Regions from separate parts of the Kineococcus haloalkalitolerans genome, predicted to be linked through region 1. Evidence: riboswitches for the same ligand, from Rfam matches in the RefSeq annotation. Region 1 holds a riboswitch; each other region holds the start of a gene.

Region 1 (3,484 bases):
CTGACGAGCGCCGAGGTGCTCTGCACGACGCCGATGGTGGCGACGGCCGCGGCCACCGCCATCCCCCGCTGCTGCAGGTAGCGCACGGTGAGGGCGACCCCGCCGGTGCTGGAGGGGGTGAGCAGGTTGGCGAAGCTGGTGGCCAGCCACACCAGCGTCGTCCAGCCGACGGGCAGGCGCACGGGCGTCAGCGCCGTCATCGAGGCGACGTTGCCGGCGATCGGCACCACCGAGGCGAGGGCAGCGGCGGCCACCCAGCGGGGGTCGGCCTCGCGCAGCCGCCGCGCCAGGTCGGCGCCGTCGACGGTGCGGGCCAGGACGACGACGGCCGCGACGGTGACGGCGAGGAGCAGCAGGCGCCCGGCGGCCGTGGCCAGGCGGCGGCGCGTCACCGGGTGCGGGCGGGTGGTGCGGGCGGGACCGGGCGGGCGGGGCGCGCCGTCACGGCAGGCGCAGCTGCGGCAGCTGCAGCAGCATCCACGGGCTGAACGGGCGCGGGTCGCGGGCGACCTGCGCGCGCAGCTCGTCGACGTCGACCCAGCGCCAGTCGCCGACCTCCAGCGGGGAGGGCGCCAGCGGCGAGCCGGGGTCGGCCAGGGCGGCGGTGAAGACGGGGCACACCTCGTTCTCCACCGTCCCGTCGGCCATGACGGCGCGGTAGCGGAAGTCGGGCAGGGCGGCGGCCACGCCGGTGACGTCGGCGCCCAGCTCGTCCCCGGCGCGGCGCAGCACCGCCTCGGCGGGGCTCTCCCCGGGGCCGGGGTGGCCGCAGAAGGAGTTCGTCCACACCCCGGGCCAGGTCTTCTTGGCGTCGGCGCGCCGGGTGAGCAGCGTGCGGCCGGCCCCGTCGAGCACCCAGCAGGAGAACGCCAGGTGCAGGGGGGTGTCGGCGTGGTGGACCTCCGCCTTGGGGGCGGTGCCGCACGGCGTGCCGTCCTCGGCGAGGAGGACGACGAGCTCGGCGGCGGCGGTGCCCGCCACGTCGGTGGTCCCGGTGGTCGCGCTCACCGGGGCACCGTACGTGGCGCGGCGCCGTCCGCGCGAGGAGGCGCTCAGGCGGGGACCGGCTCGGTGGCCGTGCGCACGGCCTCGTCCAGCTCGGCGCCCAGCTGCAGGTCCTCGCCGTCGACGAGGCGCTGCTCGAGCTCGCGCACGCGGGGGACGACGAGCTCGCCCCACGCCTCGACGTCCTCGCGCACGTGCAGGAACCCCAGCAGGAGCAGGTCGACGCCGACGAGGCGGTAGGCCAGGACGCGGCGGGCGACCTCGTCGGGGGTGCCGACGAGGCCGGTGCGGAAGCCGTCGTTGTACTGCACGAGGTCGCGGAACTCGCTGTCCGCCCACATGCCCTTGCGGTCCCGCGTGGCGTTGCCGGCCTCCTGCACGGCGGCGCGGAAGCCCTCCACCTTGGTGGCGTCGGCCTTGTCGACGATCTCCTCCAGGACGGCGACGGCCTCCTCGCGGGTGTCGCGGACGACGGCGAAGCCGTTGAGCCCGAAGCGGATCGAGCGGCCGGCCAGGGCCGCCTGCGCCCGCACGTCGCGCACCTGCTCCGCGGCGCCGGCGACGGACTTGCCGTTCATGAAGTACCAGTCGCTGACCCGCCCGGCCATGGCCTGCGCGGCGGTGGAGTTGCCGCCCTGGAACAGCTCCGGCTGCACGGCCGGCTGCGGGCGGAAGGTGATGTCGCGGGCGGAGAAGTAGTCCCCCTGCTGCGAGTAGCCGTCCTGCGACCACACCCCGCGCAGCAGGCGGATGAACTCCTCGGACTGCCGGTAGCGCTCGTCGTGCTCGGGCCAGTCGACGCCGAGCTGCACGGCCTCGTCCTTGAACCAGCCGGAGACGACGTTCAGGGCCAGACGGCCGCCGGTGAGGTCCTGGGCGGTGGCGGCGAACTTGGCGAGCACGCCGGGGTGCCAGAAGTACGGGTGCACGGCCGCGATGACCTTCAGCCGCTGGGTGGCCAGCAGCAGCGCCAGGGAGAAGGAGGTGGATTCGTGCTGGGCGTCGGCGCCGTAGGAGGCGAGGTAGCGCACCTGGGTGAGGGCGTACTCGAACCCGGCGCGCTCGGCGGCGCGGGCGACCTCGACGTTGTAGGCGGGGTCGTGGCTGGTGCGCTGCTCGATCGTGGAGACGACGAGGCCGCCGGAGACGTTGGGCACCCAGTACGCGAACTTCACGGGCGCGGGGGCAGGGCTGACGGACATGCTCACTCCCATCGGTCCTGGCGGTAGCACCCCACGGGGTTGCTGCGACGTCGACGAGCCAGGTCTCTCGGTCGCTCTGGATGGTCCCGGAGAGCGTACCCGCGTCAGCGGGCGTACGGGAGCAACCAGGCGAGCCCGGCGCAGCCGGCGGCCAGGACCAGCAGGACGGCGACGTCCACGGCGCGCGAGCGCACGGCCAGCGCCCCGGCGACCCGCACGGGCAGGACCAGGCGCAGGACGGCGGCCAGGGCCAGGTCGGCGGCCAGGACGATCCCGCCGGCGGTGGCGCCGGCGACGACGGTCACGAGCAGCGCGAGGGCGGCACCGGCGACGAGGGCGCCCAGCACGGCGGCGCCGGGGCGCCGGGGGGTGCCCGCGGCGGCGGTCTGTGGGGTCCGCTGCGGCACGGCGCGACCCTACCGAGCCGGGCGCGCGCGGGCCCGGGTGCGCGCCCGGCGGCCGCGGGCGAGGGTGGTCGGGTGAGCGGGCGGGGCGCCGGGGACGGCCGGCTGGAGCGGTACGAGCGCACGGGCGCGGCCGGGCGGCTGGTCTTCGACGTGGACGACTCGGGACCGGTGGGAGGGCCGGCGGCCGGACCCGCGAGCGGGCCCGGCCACGAGCCGGTGGTGTGCCTGCACGGCTTCCCCGCCGACCGCACGTCGTGGACGGAGGTGGCCGGGCTGCTCGTGCCGCACGGGCTGCGGGTGCTGCGCCCGGACCAGCGCGGGTACTCCCCCGGCGCGCGCCCGCCGGGCCGGCGCGCCTACGCGCTGGACGAGCTGGTCGCCGACGTCCTGGCGCTGCTGGACGCGGTGGGCGCGCGCCGCTGCCACCTGGTCGGGCACGACTGGGGAGGGGCGGTCGCCTGGCGGGTGGCGGCCCACCACCCGGACCGGGTGGCGTCGCTGACGGCGGTGTCCACGCCGCACCCGGCGGGCCTGCCGGGCCGCAGCCCCGCGCAGGTGGCGCGCTCGTCGTACGTGGGGTTCTTCCAGCTGCCGCGCGTGCCGGAGGCGCTGCTGGGCGGGCAGCGGCTGCGGCGGCGGCTGGAGGCCACGGGGCTGCCGCCGGCGCACGCGGAGCGGTACGCGGTGCGCGCGGCCGAGCCGGGGGCGCTGACGACGTGGCTGGGCTGGTACCGGGCGCTGCCGTGGGCGGGCCGGCCGACCGGCCCGGTGCCCGCCGAGGTGCCCGTGACGTTCGTCTCCGGCGCGCGCGACCCGTTCTTCGCCCGCTCCGCGGTCGCCGGGACGGGCGCGCACGTGCGCGGGGCCTAC
Region 2 (3,484 bases), on a different contig from region 1:
CGTCCACCCCCAGCAGCGCCGCGAACACCAGCAGCGTCACCAGCGGCGTCCACTGCCACACGTGCATCACGACGAGCGCGGCGAACGCCCCGACGCTGTCGCCCAGCGGGTTCGCCCCCGGGAACCCGAGGGCGCTGAACACCCCGCCGAACGCGCCGCCGACGGGGGCGAGCATGAGCTTCCACGCCACGCCCACCATCACCGGCGGGGTCACCAGGGGCAGCAGCAGCACCGTGCCCACGACCCCGAACCGCGTGCCGCGCGCGTGCAGCAGCAGCGCCAGCGCGGTGCCCAGCGCGGTGGTCCCCAGCGACGCCGCCACCGCGAACACGACCGAGCGCACCAGCGACCCGGCGAACGCGACCGACTGCCACGCCTCCACGAAGTTGGCGACGCCGGTGGAGCCGCGCAGCGGACGCGCCAGCGAGGAGTCGGAGAACGCCAGCAGGACCACGAACACCGTCGGGTAGGCGAGCATGACGAGCAGTCCCAGCAGGCTGGGCGCGGCCAGCCAGCCCGGCACGTGGCCGGGACGGTGCCGCCCCGGCACCGCGCGCGGCGGGGCGCCGCCACCGGTGACCGCGCGGCGCCCCTGGCGCGGGACGCGGCGGACGTCGAGGCCGCTGCTCATCCGAGCTCGCGCTCCCAGGTGTCCTGCGCGGTGCCCAGCGCCGTCTCGACGTCCTGGCTGCCCTGCATCGCCAGCGCGAGCTGGTCGACGAGGTCCTGCAGCAGCTTCGGCGCCCCCGCCCGCCGCGGCCAGGCCAGCGCGTCGCTGGTCAGGCCCTCGCGGATGACGTCGGTCGCGGCGCCGGCCGCCGCGGCGTACTCCGGCGACTCCAGCACGCTCGTGCGGGCCGGGTCGATGCCCGACCCGGCGGTGGAGGCCAGCAGGAAGTTGCGCTCGCGGTCCGTCGCCCACTTCACGAACGCCGCGGCGACCTCCGGCTGCCCCGACCCCGTCGACACCCCGAGGCCGAAGCCGGCCTCCAGCGCGGTGCGGGGCGTCGTGTTCGACCCGCCCACCGGCAGGGTGACGACCCCCCACTTGTCGACCACCTGCGAGCTCTCCGGGTCCTGCGCCTTCAGGCCCAGGTCGGTCCAGGTGTCGATCATGGCGCCCTGCCCGGCCAGGAAGGCGGAGTTGGCCTGGTCGAAGCCCGTCTGCAGCGGGGTGGGCAGCGCGTGCGGCTGCACGTCCACGAGGTGCTGCAGCGCGGCCACCGCCGCCTCGCTCGTCAGGGTCGGGCGGCCGGAGTCGTCCACGAGCGTGCCGCCGTAGCCGGCCAGGCGGTTGACGAAGGAGCAGCCGAGGATCATCGGCACCTGCTGCGCCTGCACGACGGCGCCGTGGACGCTGCCGCCGGAGTCGCGGGTGATCTTCGCGGCGGCCTCGTCGTACTCGTCCCACGTGGCCGGCGGCGCGACGCCGTACCGCTCGAACACCTCGGCGTTGTAGTAGAGGACGTGCGTGTCGCCGTCGAACGGCAGGCCGTACCGGCGCCCGTCGAGCAGCGTGTACGGGTCGTGGACCGCCGGCAGGAAGTCGTCGGCGGCGATGTCGTCGTTGGCGCCGATCCAGTCCGTCAGGTCGACCAGCGCCTCGGCCTCCACGAGGTCGCCCAGGCCGAAGTAGAAGTAGTCGAAGACGTCGAACTCGCCGGCGCCGCCCTGCACGTCGAGGACCTGCTGGCTCGTCAGCTGGTCGTAGGGGACCGCCGTCACGTCCAGCGTGCCGCCGAACTCCTCGGCGAAGGCCGGGCCGAGCAGTTCGGTGAAGGCCAGCCGGTGCGGCTGGTTGACCATCAGCTTGATCGTCGCACCGCGCAGGTCGGCAGCGGGCTCGGCGGCCAGGGCGCTGCTGCTCGAGGCGCCGCCGCAGGCGCTCAGGGAGCCGGTCGCGGCCAGGCCGCCGAGGCCGAGGGCGCCGCCGAGCAGGCGGCGGCGGGAGGTGCGGGCGCGCAGGAGGGCGTCGAGGGACCGCGCGCGGTGGGACAGGGGGGACGCGTGAGACGGGTGGGGCTGCTGGGACGCGGGCGAGGGCATGCGTGGTCTCCGGGGGGTCGCGGACGCGTGCGTCCGTGCGGGAGGTGGGGATCGGGCGCGGGAGGGCCCGGGAGGTGGCCGGTGCGGCCGGGGGTCAGGCCGCCGGCGGCCGACAGGTCGCCGAGCTCGTGCGGGCGAGGTCGACGTGCAGCCGCCGCACCAGGCCGGTGCGGGCGGACGGGGCTCCAGGGCGCACTGCTGCCTCCATCGTCCCTGGCGGGAGCACCTGCCGCGGGGAGCCCGCGGTGGTTGCTGTGGCGTCGTCGAGCCAGGTCTCTCGGCCACTCTGGATGGGTGTGCGGGGGAGCGTAGCGGACGTGCGGGTCCCCGGGGAGCACCTGCGCTGGACCGTTCCACCGGTCGTCCCCGGTCCGCGCGGCGACCCCTGGACCGGCGCGCGCCCCGGCCCGCCCGGCGCGCCGGGGCGCGCGGCGCGAGCTCCGGACCGCCTCGCGGGCGCTGTGAGACACTGCACGTGGTCGTGCGTCCCCTCACACCGGGCGCCCGGCCCGCCGACGTGACCGACGCCCCACCGGGGAGTCCGGGCCGCGCCGGGGCCCCAGGGCCCGGCCGGCGCCCCGGGCCCGCGGGACGGGCGGCGAGCGCCGGCGACGCACCGGCGGCCGCCGCGGACCGACCGCGAACCGCCGGGGTGGACGACTGGACTTCCGTCGGTCGGGACCGATCCCGCCCGACGAGCCCGACGAGACGCCCGGGCGGTCGCGGGGCACCGGTGTGGCGGCCGCCGCGGGCGACGGAGACCCGTGACGACGACCCCTGACGAGAACACCGACGGCGCTGCGACGACGGCGGGCGAGAGCGCCGCCGCCGCAGCCCCCGCGCCCGGCGGCCCCGAGCAGACCCCGGCCCGACCCGCGCGCCGGCGCCGCGCCGCCAGCCGGCCCGCCGGCCCGCCCGTGCGCGCCGAGGACCCGACGCCCGCGGACGCCCCCGCACCGCGGGCTGACACCCCCGCTGACACCCCCGCTGACACCCCCGCTGAGACCCCGGCGGAGGTCCCCGCCGAGGCCCGCGCGGCCTCGCCGTCGCCGGCCGCGCAGGACCCGGGTGACGTGCCCGCGGAGACCATCAAGCCCCGCCGGACCCGCCGCACCCGCAAGACCGCGGCGGCTGCACCCGCCACCGAGCCGGTCGCCGAGCCGGTCGCCGAGCCGGTCGCCGAGCCGGTCGCCGAGCCCACCGCGGACCAGCTCGCCGACCCGGTCGCCGACCAGGCCGCTGAACCCGTGACCGAGCCGGTCGCAGCGGCGCGGCCGCGCCGCCGCCGCGCCACGCGGGCCGCCGCCGCCCCCGAGCCCACCGCGGAGGTGGCCGCCGAGCCCGCCGAGCCCGCCGAGCCCGCCGAGCCCGCCGAGGTGGCGCCCGGGAGCGCGCAGGAGCCCGCCGCGGAGGCCACCGCCGAGGAGGCCGCTGCCGC
Region 3 (3,484 bases), on a different contig from region 1:
GCAGGCCGGCGCGCGTGCGCGCCAGGTGCCGCAGCCCGGCCAGCGCCCGCCCCGGCACCGACGCGGGGTCCCGGGCGGCCCCCAGGTCCCGCTCGTCCAGCCGCGGCCGGTGCGCCCACCGGTTGTCGGCGGCGTGCGCCGGGTCGGCGGCCCAGTCCGGGTCGCCGGGCGCGGCGACCTCGTCGCCGGACCACACCACCGGGATGCCGCCCCAGGCGAAGACGACGGCGTGGGCCAGCAGGTGCCGGGCCAGCGCCGCGTCCACCTCCGCCTCCAGCTCCGCGTGCACCCGCGGGTCCCCCGTCCCGGCGGCCAGCGCCTCGCGGGCCGCGGTCAGCCCCACCAGGTCCGCGCACGTGCCGCTGATCCGCCGGTCCCCCGTCGCCGGGTTCTCCTGGAACACCAGGCCGCGCGCGGTGGACCCCTCGAAGGCGCCGGAGTACCAGTCGGACAGGAACGAGCGGTGGGCGTGCCCGTCGAGCCCGACCGCCGCGGCGTCGGCGTCGGAGACGGCCCAGCCGATGTCGTCGTGGCAGCGCGCGTACGTGATCCACGCGGTCGTCGTCGGCACGGTGGGCAGCGCCCGCAGCGCCTGCGCGGCCAGCCGCACGTCCTGCGCGGCCAGCGACGACCACACCTGCACCATGAGCGTGTTGTGGTACGCCAGGTCGCTGACGCGGCCGTGGTGGCGGCCGCGGCCGAGGTAGTGGACCAGGTCGTCGGGCGCGACGATCGCCTCGGCCTTCAGCAGCACCGCGGGGCAGGCGATGCGGGTCAGCGCGCGCAGCACCTGCACCACGGAGTGCACCTCGGGCTGGTTCTGGCAGTTCGTGCCCATCCGCTTCCACAGGAACGCCACCGCGTCCAGGCGCAGCACCTCCACCCCGAGCTCGGCCAGGAACAGCACGATCGAGGCGAACTCGGCGAGGACCTCGGGGTTCGACCAGTCCAGGTCCCACTGGAAGGAGTTGAACGTCGTCCACACCCAGCCGCCGAGCTCGTCGTCGAAGGTGAAGCTCCCGGGGGCGAAGTCGGGGAACACCTCCGGCAGCGTGCGCTCGTGGGCGTCAGGCAGGGTCCGGTCGTCGAAGACGTGGAAGTAGCGGCGGTAGCGCTCGTCGCCGGCGCGCGCCGCGCGGGCCCACTCGTGCTCGCGGGCGACGTGGTTGAGCACGAGGTCCAGGACGAGGCTGGTGCCGCGCGCGCGCAGGGCGGTGGCCAGCTCGCGCAGGTCCTCCACGTCGCCCAGGTCCTCGCGCACGGCGCGGTAGTCGGCCACGGCGTAGCCGCCGTCGCTGTCGCCCTCGCGCGGGCGCAGCAGGGGCATGAGGTGCAGGTAGGTGACCCCGAGGTCCTCGAGGTGGTCCAGCCGGCCGGCCACGCCGGCCAGGGTGCCCGCGAACCGCTCGGTGTAGGCGGCGTACCCGACGGCGCGCGGGGACTGGAACCAGTCGGGGCGCAGGGTGCGGGCCTGGTCCAGGCGGTGCAGGTCGTCGGGCCGGCGGGCGCACGCCCCGGCGGCCAGGCGCAGCAGCCGGGCCGCCAGGTCGTCGGCGACGTCCGGCGCGTGCAGACCGGCCAGGCCGCTGCGCAGGTCCTCCCACCAGCGCTCCACCCGCAGGGCGAACACCTCGCGGCGCGCGGGCGGCAGCCCGTCCAGCAGCCCGTCCAGCAGCCCGGCGGGCACCTCCCACGGCGCGCCGCCCGCACCGCCGGTCGTCGTCGTCCCGGTCATCCGTCCCCCCGCGCTGCTGTTGACACGTCCAGGACCCCTTCCTACCGTGACCGCAGGTCAAGAGCGGCAGCGTGAAGCCCTGGCTGGCTGCCCGGCAACCCTCCACCGCGGTGGGGTGCTCCAGGTGACGACCCGGCCGGGCGGTGGGCGCCCGGCAAGCGCGGCTCCGCGGAGCCCGGCCCGGAAGCAGGTCCTCGTGCCCGAACGCCCCAGCGCCCTGACCACCCGCCTGCCGGCGCAGCACCGCCTGCGCGACGCGCCCGCCCTGCTGCACGTGGAGGGCGTGGTCGAGCACGGCGACGAGCGCGGGCGGCTGCTGGGGTTCCCGACGGCGAACGTCGCGGTGCCCGAGCACGGGCTGCGCGACGGCGTGTGGGCCGGCACGGTGCAGGTGGACCCGGCTACCGGCGGGCCGGTGCACGTGGCCGCCGTGTCGGTGGGCCACCGCCCGACCTACTACGGCCGGGACGGGCAGCGGCTGCTGGAGGCGCACCTGCTCGACTTCGACGGCGACCTGTACGAGCGCACCGTGCTGGTGCGCCTGCACGAGCGGCTGCGCCCGCAGCGCCGCTACGCCGGCTCCAGCGAGCTCGTGGAGCAGCTGCGCCTGGACGTGGCCGCCACCCGCGCGTGGGCGCTGCGGGCCGGCCTGGGCGGCTGAGGGCGCACCCGCTCCCCGACCGGGGTCGACTGCCCGTGCACCGACCGGGTCAGCTGCCCGTGTAGCGGCCCGGGCGGTGGTTCATCGCCAGCACGAGGTTGAGCACGACCGCGCCCGCGGCCGACAGCGCGGCCACCGCCGGGCCGACGACCGCCACGGACGCGGTGACCACGGCGACGTCCAGCACCATCTGCACGTAGCCGGCCCGCCAGCCGAGCCGTTCCTGCAGCACCAGCGCCAGGACGCCGAACCCGCCGAGGCTGGCGCGGTGGCGGAACAGCACGAGCAGCCCCGTGCCGGCCACGAGGTTGCCGGCCAGCACCGCGTAGACGGGGTCGATCCGCAGGTCCGGCAGGCAGGCCGCCTGCAGGGGGCTGAGCAGGGACACCGCCGCGACGGCGAGCGCAGAGCGCAGCGTGAAGGCCCAGCCCTTGACCCGCACGGCGAGCACGACGAACGGCAGGTTCACCAGCGGGAACAGGACGCCGAAGGGCAGACCGGCCGCGTAGCCGAGGAGCAGGGCGAGCCCGGCGGTGCCGCCGGTGACGGCCGAGGCCGCGTGCAGCAGGTGCAGCCCCAGGGAGGCCAGGAAGGTCCCGACGAGCAGGCCCGCCACGTCCTCGGCGCGGGAGTGGGGCAGCGGCGCGGCCGCCGCGGTGGGTGGCCGGGTCGCGGCCGGTCCGGTCGTCGTCACCCGCGCAGCGTCGCGACGCCGGGTACCGGTGCGCAAGCGGGACTGGTCCGGACGGGCAGATCGTCCAGCAGGACGTCGTTCCAGCGGCAGAGTGCCCACCGGACCCACCCCGCAGGGCCCAGCGGGCGTCAGAGGGCGGTGCCGAGCAGCGAGCCGGTCCCGTAGGTGACGAGCATGGCGACGGCTCCCCCGCCGGTGGTGCGCAGCACGGCCCGGCGCGGGTCGGCGCCGCCGAGGCGGGCGCTGACGAGGCCGGTGACGGCGAGCGCGAGCAGGACCGCGGCGGAGCAGGCCGGTGCCCGCGCCGCGTCCGGGGGCAGCAGCACGGCGAGCAGGGGCAGCGCCGCGCCGAGGGTGAACGCCAGCACCGACGCCCCCGCGGCCTGCCAGGGGC
Region 4 (3,484 bases), on a different contig from region 1:
GCGGGACGGGCTGCAGGCCGACGTGGCGGGCCGAGCCGGAGTCGGTGACCAGGTTGATCCCGAACCGGCCCGCGGACAGGTGCTGCAGGGTGGCGGCCTGCCGGGCCGCCAGGTACGGCGGGGTGATGCCCGCGTTGACCGTCGGCACGACGCCGATGTGCCGGGTCGCGGCGAACAGGTACGGCGCCAGCAGCAGCGGGTCGTGCTTGGGCCCGCCGTAGGCGGCGCGCACCCGCAGGTCCAGCGTGCGCGGGTCGCCCAGCGAGACGGCGTCCTCGCACACGACGAGGTCCAGCCCGGCCTGCTCCAGCTCCTGCACGGCCCGCACGTACAGGTCCGGCCGCGTCCAGTCGTCGCCCCAGCCGTGGTGGGGGTGGCCCCAGCCCTGGGGGCCGAAGCCGCGGGAGAAGAACCAGCCGAGGTGCTGCAGCCGCGCCATCAGAGGACCCCCGCCGCCACGAGGGCGGGCACCGCGGCGCCCACCGGCCTCGGCGCCGCTGCCTCGGCCACCGCGTCGCGCACGGCGTCCAGGGCCAGGCGCAGGTCGGCCAGCAGGTCCTCCGGTTCCTCCAGCCCGATCGACAGGCGCAGCAGGCCCGGCCAGATGCCCGCGGCCGCGCGCTCGGCCGGGCTGCGGTGCGCGTGCGAGGTCGAGGCCGGGTGCAGCACGAGGGAGCGCACGTCCCCGAGGTGCGACATGCGGGTGAACAGCCGCACGGCGTCGACGAAGGCGCGGGCACCGTCCTCCCCGCCGGCCACCGTCACCGAGAACACCGACCCGGCGCCGCGCGGCAGGTACCGCTGCGCGAGCGCGTGCGAGGGGCTGGAGGCCAGTCCGGCGTGGTCGACGGCGACGACCTCCGGCTGCTGCTCCAGCCAGCGCGCCAGGGTCAGCGCGGTGGCGACGTGCCGGGACACCCGCAGCGACAGCGTCTCCAGGCCCTGCTGCAGCAGGAACGCGTTGACGGGCGAGAGCGTCGGCCCGAGCCGGGCGGCGACGACCTGGCGCGCGTGCTCGGCGTAGGCGCGCGGGCCGTACCGGTCGGTCCAGCTGGGCCCGGACGAGCGGTCGACCAGGTGCGGGTAGCGCCCGCCGGCCGCCCAGTCGAAGCCCTCCCCCACCACGACGACGCCGCCGAGGGCGGCGCCGTGCCCGGCGAGGAACTTGCTGGCCGAGTGGACGACGACGTCCGCGCCGTGCTCCAGCGGGCGCAGCAGGTACGGGGTGGCCAGGGTGTTGTCGACGACGACGGGCACGCCGCGCTCGTGGGCCAGGTCGGCCACCGCCCGCAGGTCGGGCACGTCGTTCTTGGGGTTGGGGATCGACTCCAGGAACACCGCGCGCGTCGTGGGCCGCAGCAGCCGGCGCCACGCGTCGAGGTCGGTGCCGCCGTCGGCGCCGGTGGGCACGAAGTCCACCGCGACGCCCATCCGCGCGAAGTTCTCGCGGAACAGCCCGCGCGAGCCCTCGTAGACGCTGGCCGCGGACAGCAGGTGGTCGCCGGCGCCGAGCAGGCCCAGCAGGGCGACGGTCACGGCGGCCTGGCCGCTGCCGACGAGCAGCGCGTCGCGCCCGCCCTCCAGGCGGGCGACCCGCCGCTCGACGGCGGTCAGGGTCGGGTTGGCCAGGCGCGAGTAGACGTAGCCGTCGTCGTCGCCGGCGAAGCGGGCGCGGGCGTCCTCGAAGTCGCGGAAGACGAAACCGGCGGTCAGGTGCACGGGCGGGATCCGGGCGCCGTGGACGTCGTCCGGTTCGGCGCCGGCGTGGACCTGCTCGGTGGCGAAGCCCCACGGGCGCGCGGGGTCGACGGGGGTGGTGGGCACGAGGGACCTCTCGGGGGTGCGCAGCGGGACGGGACGGGGGCCTGGTCAGGCCCGACAGGTCCCGCCGGCCGTGCGCACGAGGTCGACGTGCCGCCGCCGCGTCAGGGGCGCGCCGGTGGTCGGGGTCGTGGTGCTCTCCACGGTGTCCTCCATCGGTCTTGGCGGAAGCACCGGTCCCCGGGGGGCGGTTGCTGCGGCGTCGTCGAGCCAAGTCTCTCGGCCGCTCTGGATGGGTGCGTCCAGGAGACGACGCCGCGCGAGGGCTTGTCAACCGCTTCACGCGGACTCACCCGGACGCGCGGGACGGACTGTTTCCACCTGCTCAACGGTTGCCATCGCGGAAAACATCTGCGATGGTTGCCGACATGGAAAGCATCGACCGCACCCCCGACGCCGCCGAGGCCCGCGCTGCCCTGGCCGACGTCCAGCAGGCCCAGCGCGCCGTGCGCGACACCCCGTGGCCCACCTGGATCTACCCCGTCAACGCGCTGCTGCTCGGCGCGCTGGCGTCGACCGCCCTGCTCCAGGAGGACCGCAACCTCGTCTTCACCGCCGTCTGCTTCACGATCGTGGGGGTCAACACGACCGCCGGGTACCGGATGGGCACCCCGTGGACCCTGCCCACCAGCCGGCTGTTCATCGCCCTCGTCGCCGCGTCCGGCCTCTGCGCCCTGGCCGCCCTCCTCGTCGCCGAGGTCACCACCGCCGCCTGGCCCGTCCTCGCCCTCGCCGTCGCGGCCACCGTCGGCTACCTCGCCGCGGGCGTGGTGCACCGCCGCTCCACCGGCAGCCCCCGGCGGACCGCGTGAGCCCGGCGCTGGACCCGGTCATCCACCCGGCGCACCGCCTGCGCATCTGCGCCCTGCTCGCGGCCGGCACCACCCTGGAGCTGTCCGTGGTCAAGGAGCACCTCGACCTCAGCCCGTCGGCGCTGAGCAAGCAGGTCGCCGCCCTCGTCGAGGCCGGCTACGTCAGCCAGGGCCGCCACGGCGGCGACTCCCGGCGGGTGTGGCTGTCGCTGACCCGCCGGGGGCAGCGGGCCTACCGCGACCACGTCGCCGCGCTGCAGGAGATCGTCGCCGCGAGCGCGGTGGACGTCCCCGCCGAACCCCGCTGACCCGGGCGGCCCGGGCGCGGCGTCAGAGGGTCGCGCCCAGCTCCGCCAGGCGCTCGCGGGCCGCCGCGAGCTCCGCGTCGCTGCGCTCGGCGTGCACGGCCAGGTCCGGCACGCGGTGGGCCAGCGTGATGCTGGTCTGCACCACCTCCACGTCCATCCCGAACGCCTCGCCCAGGATGATCCGCAGGACGGGCACGCCGTGGTCCCACGTCTCGGTGGGCGTGCCCGCGTCGTAGACGGCGCCGCGGCTGCTGACCACCACGGCCTTGCGACCCGCCAGCGGCTGCGTGCCGGCACCCGTCAGCAGGCCCGGCACGTGGACGTTGTCCAGCCACACCTTCAGCGTCGAGGGGACCGTGTAGTTGTACAGCGGCGCCCCCACCAGCAGGACGTCCGCGGCCAGCAGCTCGTCGACGATCGTGCGCTGCAGCGCCTCGGCGTCCGCGGGCACCTGCGCGCCCGGCCGGCGGTCCGCCGGCGTCCAGTGCAGCTCGGAGTCCGCCAGGTGCGGCAGCGGGTCGCGGTGCAGGTCCCGGTACGTCG

Evidence for each region. Region 1 has a riboswitch for S-adenosylmethionine ahead of sfnG (dimethylsulfone monooxygenase SfnG). Riboswitches for the same ligand answer to the same signal wherever they lie in the genome.
Region 2: another riboswitch for S-adenosylmethionine. It lies ahead of ACRYMY_RS10265 (ABC transporter substrate-binding protein); the one in region 1 lies ahead of sfnG (dimethylsulfone monooxygenase SfnG).
Region 3: another riboswitch for S-adenosylmethionine. It lies ahead of ACRYMY_RS10740 (riboflavin kinase); the one in region 1 lies ahead of sfnG (dimethylsulfone monooxygenase SfnG).
Region 4: another riboswitch for S-adenosylmethionine. It lies ahead of ACRYMY_RS02125 (putative leader peptide); the one in region 1 lies ahead of sfnG (dimethylsulfone monooxygenase SfnG).

What each region holds. Positions count from the first base shown of each region.
Region 1 is NZ_JBJLSH010000087.1:164-3,647, reverse strand. It holds gene ACRYMY_RS19385 (lysylphosphatidylglycerol synthase transmembrane domain-containing protein) at 1-392, opposite strand, end outside; gene idi (isopentenyl-diphosphate Delta-isomerase) at 442-1,008, opposite strand; gene sfnG (dimethylsulfone monooxygenase SfnG) at 1,053-2,207, opposite strand; SAM riboswitch class I at 2,213-2,294, opposite strand; gene ACRYMY_RS19370 (DUF3017 domain-containing protein) at 2,312-2,614, opposite strand; partial or broken gene ACRYMY_RS19365 (alpha/beta fold hydrolase) at 2,687-3,484, shown strand, end outside.
Region 2 is NZ_JBJLSH010000021.1:63,693-67,176, forward strand. It holds gene ACRYMY_RS10260 (carbohydrate ABC transporter permease) at 1-631, opposite strand, end outside; gene ACRYMY_RS10265 (ABC transporter substrate-binding protein) at 628-2,046, opposite strand; SAM riboswitch class I at 2,248-2,343, opposite strand; gene ACRYMY_RS10270 (Rne/Rng family ribonuclease) at 2,811-3,484, shown strand, end outside.
Region 3 is NZ_JBJLSH010000023.1:21,007-24,490, reverse strand. It holds gene ACRYMY_RS10745 (amylosucrase) at 1-1,735, opposite strand, end outside; SAM riboswitch class IV at 1,791-1,902, shown strand; gene ACRYMY_RS10740 (riboflavin kinase) at 1,932-2,396, shown strand; gene ACRYMY_RS10735 (YitT family protein) at 2,446-3,090, opposite strand; gene ACRYMY_RS10730 (VIT1/CCC1 transporter family protein) at 3,219-3,484, opposite strand, start outside.
Region 4 is NZ_JBJLSH010000003.1:32,205-35,688, reverse strand. It holds gene ACRYMY_RS02135 (LLM class flavin-dependent oxidoreductase) at 1-439, opposite strand, end outside; gene ACRYMY_RS02130 (O-acetylhomoserine aminocarboxypropyltransferase/cysteine synthase family protein) at 439-1,824, opposite strand; gene ACRYMY_RS02125 (putative leader peptide) at 1,870-1,965, opposite strand; SAM riboswitch class I at 1,971-2,060, opposite strand; gene ACRYMY_RS02120 (hypothetical protein) at 2,190-2,633, shown strand; gene ACRYMY_RS02115 (MarR family winged helix-turn-helix transcriptional regulator) at 2,630-2,941, shown strand; gene ACRYMY_RS02110 (FMN-dependent NADH-azoreductase) at 2,964-3,484, opposite strand, start outside.